One region of the Nocardiopsis sp. CNZ308 genome, then DNA from elsewhere that is predicted to be linked to it. Evidence: riboswitches for the same ligand, from Rfam matches in the RefSeq annotation. Region 1 holds a riboswitch; the other holds the start of a gene.
The links. Region 1 has a riboswitch for glycine ahead of gcvP (aminomethyl-transferring glycine dehydrogenase). Riboswitches for the same ligand answer to the same signal wherever they lie in the genome.

Region 1 (2,193 bases):
GGCGGCGCTGGGCACGCGCACGCGCAGGGTGTCGAAGTAGGCCTCGTGCAGGACCTCGAAGCCGCGCTCGGCGAGGGCGTCGGCCAGGGCGGCGGTGCGGGTGTGCACCTGGCGGGCGATCGCTCGCAGGCCGTCGGGGCCGTGGTAGACGGCGTACATCCCGGCCATGACGGCGAGCAGGACCTGCGCGGTGCAGATGTTGCTGGTGGCCTTCTCGCGGCGGATGTGCTGCTCGCGGGTCTGGAGCGCCAGCCGGTAGGCGGGCTTGCCCGCGTTGTCCACCGAGACGCCGACCAGGCGGCCGGGCAGCTGGCGGCGCAGCTTCTCGCCCACGGACATGTAACCGGCGTGCGGGCCGCCGAAGCCGAGCGGGACGCCGAAGCGCTGGGTGGAGCCGACGGCGATGTCGGCGCCCAGGTCGCCGGGGCTGCGCAGCAGCGTCAGGGCCAGGATGTCGGCGGCCACCACCGCGAGGGCGCCGCGTTCGTGGGCCTGGGCGATGACCCGGCCCGGGTCGCGCACGGCGCCGCTGGAGGCCGGGTACTGCACCAGGACGCCGAAGGCGTCGCCCTCGGGGAGGCCCTGGGACAGGTCGGCGACCACGACCTCGATGCCGAGGGGTTCGGCGCGGGTGCGCAGCACGTGCAGGGTCTGGGGGAAGACGTCGGCGTCGACGACGAAGACGTCGGCCTTGCTCTTGGAGGCGCGGCGGGCCAGGGTCATGGCCTCGGCGGCGGCGGTGGCCTCGTCGAGCAGGGAGGAGCCCGAGACGGGCAGGCCGGTCAGGTCCGAGACCATGGTCTGGAAGTTGAGCAGGGCCTCCAGGCGGCCCTGGGAGATCTCGGGCTGGTAGGGCGTGTAGGCCGTGTACCAGGCGGGGTTCTCCATGATGTTGCGCAGGATGACCGGCGGGGTGAGGGTGCCGTAGTAGCCCTGGCCGATCAGCGAGGTGCGCACCTGGTTGCGGGAGGCCAGGTCGCGCAGCTCGGCCAGGGCCTCGGCCTCGCTCAGCGCCGGGGGCAGGTCCAGCGGCGCGCTGCTCCCGGGGCCGGTGAGGATGGACTCGGGCACGGCGTCGGCCATGAGTTCGGCGGTGGAGCCGTAGCCGACCGCCTTGAGCATCTCCTGGACCTCGGCGGGCGTGGGGCCGATGTGGCGGTCGGCGAACACCCGGGCGGGCGCGCCGGGGGTGTGCACGGGCTGGTCTGGCACGGAGACCTCCTGGTGACAGGGCCGAGTCGGGTCGGCGGTGTTCCTCACGGTCTCCCCCTCTGTCACCGGGCACGACGGCGCCCAGGCTTCAGAGCGGCCTCCTCCACGCGGTCCATGGTGCCTGAGAGGTTACTGGGGAGTATTGCCCCGTCGGCGCCCCGTTGCGGGGTCTCTCTCGCGCGGTGTCGACAGCCAGCTGACGATCTGTACGTGTGTACAAGCAGGGTGAATGTCGGTTTTCATCCCTGTTGTGACTACGACCGTACTCGATCGCCGCCCCGGGCAGCTCTTCCGGGCAGGCGTTTCGCCCACATCACATCCAGAGCCTGGAGGTTCGTCCAAGTAGCCGCGGTTCCGAAGCGCCCGCGGCCCCTGTCGGCACACGGCTGCCTCGGGGCCGCGGACGAGGCCTGTCGGATCACGTCAAGGCGCTGCGCGTCGTCGGGGCAGCGGGGGAACCGCTCGGGGCCGGGCGGCCGCGCCTCCCCCGCGAAGACCGGGCCGGGGCCGCAGGACCTCGGACTCCATCAGCTGGTGCTCGCCCGCGAAACCGTCCGCCGAGGCGAGAGGCGACGGCGGAGGCACCGGGGCCGCGCGGGCCGGTCTCGGGGGCCCGCCGTCCTCAGCCGGTGCGGCGCTCCCGGCGGCGCCTGGCCAGCTCGTCCACGGGCTGGGGCGCGGCGGCGGGCAGGTCGGCCCTCTCCTCCGCGGGCACCACGCCCAGGGCCTCCTCCACCTCGCGCCAGACGTTGCCCAGCGCCAGGCCGAACATGCCCTGCCCGCGCTGCATGAGGTCCACGACCTCCTCCGGGGAGGTGCACTCGTAGACGCTGACGCCGTCGCTCATGAGGGTGATGCGGGCCAGGTCGGGGGCGGGGCGGCCGCGCAGGTGGTCGACCGCGGTGCGGATCTGCTGGAGGGATATCCCGGTGTCCAGGAGCCGTTTGGCGACCTTGAGCAACAGGATGTCGGGGAGGCTGT
Region 2 (2,193 bases), 1.3 Mb from region 1:
AGCATCTCCCGTCCCAGGGACTCGCCCAGCTCGGCGTCCTGGTCCCCCTCCGGTTCGACGCGCAGCGCGAACGTGTACAGGTCCCCGCCGCGCTCGACCCAGCCGACCCACCAGCCCGGCGCGGGGTCGGCCTCCCGGCCACGCCCGGCCTTGGCGTGGAGGGCGTAGCCGTCGCCCTCCTCCAGGGCGGCGAGTGCGCGCACCGCCTCCTGGTGCGCGTCGTCCACGGGCAGTTCGTCGCGGGCCAGCCGGGCCAGGAAGGCGGTCTGCTCCATCGCGGAGATCTCCAGCGGTCCCTCCAGCCAGAACCGGTCCAGCGCGTCCGCGTCGCCCACCGAACGGTTGCCGTAGTCCAGCCGGTCCACCCAGGCCGCCATCGGGCCGTGCCCGACCCGGCGGGCCACCTCCTGGTAGACGGGGACGTTCGAGGCGGGCAGGGCCTCGCGCAGGGCCGTGTCCCGCTCCCGCCGGTCGACGGGCCGGGATCCGCCCCCGTGGGGCACCGCCTCGTCCACGTCCCCGACCGCGCCCGTCTGGAGCCCCACCAGGGTGCTGACGAGGTCGAAGGTGGACGCGGGGACCGCGCGCTCGCGGGCCCGCTCCGGCCCCACCACGGTCGCCTCCCGCTCCATCACGTCGTGGAGCACGAAGGTGCCCTCCACGCCCGCGTCGGCGAACACCGCCTCCAGGTCCCCGCGCTCGACGGCGGCCACGTCGCCCCGCGTCAGGGGCGGGGGCCCGGCCTCCGCCCCCTCCCGGGAGTGCCCGTCCGGCTCCCGCGGTCCGTCCACGGCCCCGGCGCACCCCGTGCCCGCGGCCAGGGACAGGACGCATCCGGCCGCGAGCGCGCGCGCCGCCCTCCCGGTGTCGGTTCGCATCCGTCTCCCTCCCCGCTCGGTACTCTCCGCAACTCTCCGCACACGCTAATCCCCGCGTTCCCGCTCCAGGGTGGAGGCGGCCGGAGTGTCGGAGACCGGAGGGAGCGCGGCGGACAGGCGCGGACGGCGCGCGACGGTGCCGCTCACGGGCGCCGCGCGGGAGCTCCCGCGCGGCGCCGGGCACCCTTGGGTGCCGTTCACGGCCGCTGCTAGGCTGAACGTGTTGCTGACCCCGTACGGGAGAGTGCCCGCGTATCCAGCGCGGGCCGCCGAAGGAGCAATCCCTCCCCGAAGACAACCTCTCAGGCACAGCGGACCGTACGGGCGAGACCACTCTGGAAAGCAGGGACAGCCGTCCCTCGCCGAAGGTGCAAGCCGCGCCGAGCGCGCGGCGAAGCTCTCAGGCACAGATGACAGAGGGGGAGGATGGCAACGCCACGCACGTCACGACGCCCATCCTCTCGGGAGTGCCCATGTCAGATGCCGCATCCGCGCCGCGCGCGACAGCGCTGCGCGAGGTCCACGAGAAGGCCGGCGCCACCCTCGTCGACTTCGCCGGATGGCTCATGCCGCTGCGCTACGGCAGCGAGACCGCCGAGCACCGGGCGGTGCGCGAGGCCGCGGGCCTGTTCGACCTCTCCCACATGGGCGAGATCCGGCTGACCGGCCCGCAGGCCGCCCAGGCCCTCGACCACGCGCTGGTCGGCCACCTGTCCCAGGTCAAGGTGGGACGCGCCCGCTACTCCATGATCACCGCCGAGGACGGCGGTGTCCTGGACGACCTCATCGTCTACCGGCTGCGCGAGGACGAGTACCTCGTCGTGGCCAACGCCGCCAACACCGCGGTCGTCGCCCCGGCCCTGGCCGAGCGGGCCGCGGACTTCGACGTCGAGGTCCGCGACGAGTCGGCCGAGTACGCGCTGATCGCCGTCCAGGGACCCCGAGCCGTCGACGTCCTGGCACCGCTGACCGACGCCGACCTGGACGGCATCCGCTACTACGCCGGGTACGAGCACACCGTCGCCGGTGAGCCCGTCCTGCTCGCCCGCACCGGCTACACCGGCGAGGACGGCTTCGAGATCTTCGTCAGCCCCGCGGACAGGGCCCCCAAGGTGTGGGAGGCCCTCATGGCCGAGGGCGAACGGCACGGCCTCGTCCCCGCCGGGCTCTCCGCGCGCGACACCCTGCGCATGGAGGCCGGGATGCCGCTGTACGGGCAGGAGCTGACCGCCGACCTCACCCCCTTCGACGCCGGTCTGGGCCGGGTCGTGAAGTTCGACAAGGGCGACTTCGTGGGCCGCGCGGCCCTGGAGGA

Region 2: another riboswitch for glycine. It lies ahead of gcvT (glycine cleavage system aminomethyltransferase GcvT); the one in region 1 lies ahead of gcvP (aminomethyl-transferring glycine dehydrogenase).

What each region holds. Positions count from the first base shown of each region.
Region 1 covers NZ_SHKJ01000001.1:5,069,919-5,072,111, reverse strand. The annotation lists gene gcvP (aminomethyl-transferring glycine dehydrogenase) at 1-1,212, opposite strand, end outside; glycine riboswitch at 1,311-1,400, opposite strand; gene EV372_RS21720 (MerR family transcriptional regulator) at 1,835-2,193, opposite strand, start outside.
Region 2 covers NZ_SHKJ01000001.1:3,741,607-3,743,799, reverse strand. The annotation lists gene EV372_RS16355 (penicillin-binding transpeptidase domain-containing protein) at 1-878, opposite strand, end outside; glycine riboswitch at 1,106-1,207, shown strand; gene gcvT (glycine cleavage system aminomethyltransferase GcvT) at 1,352-2,193, shown strand, end outside.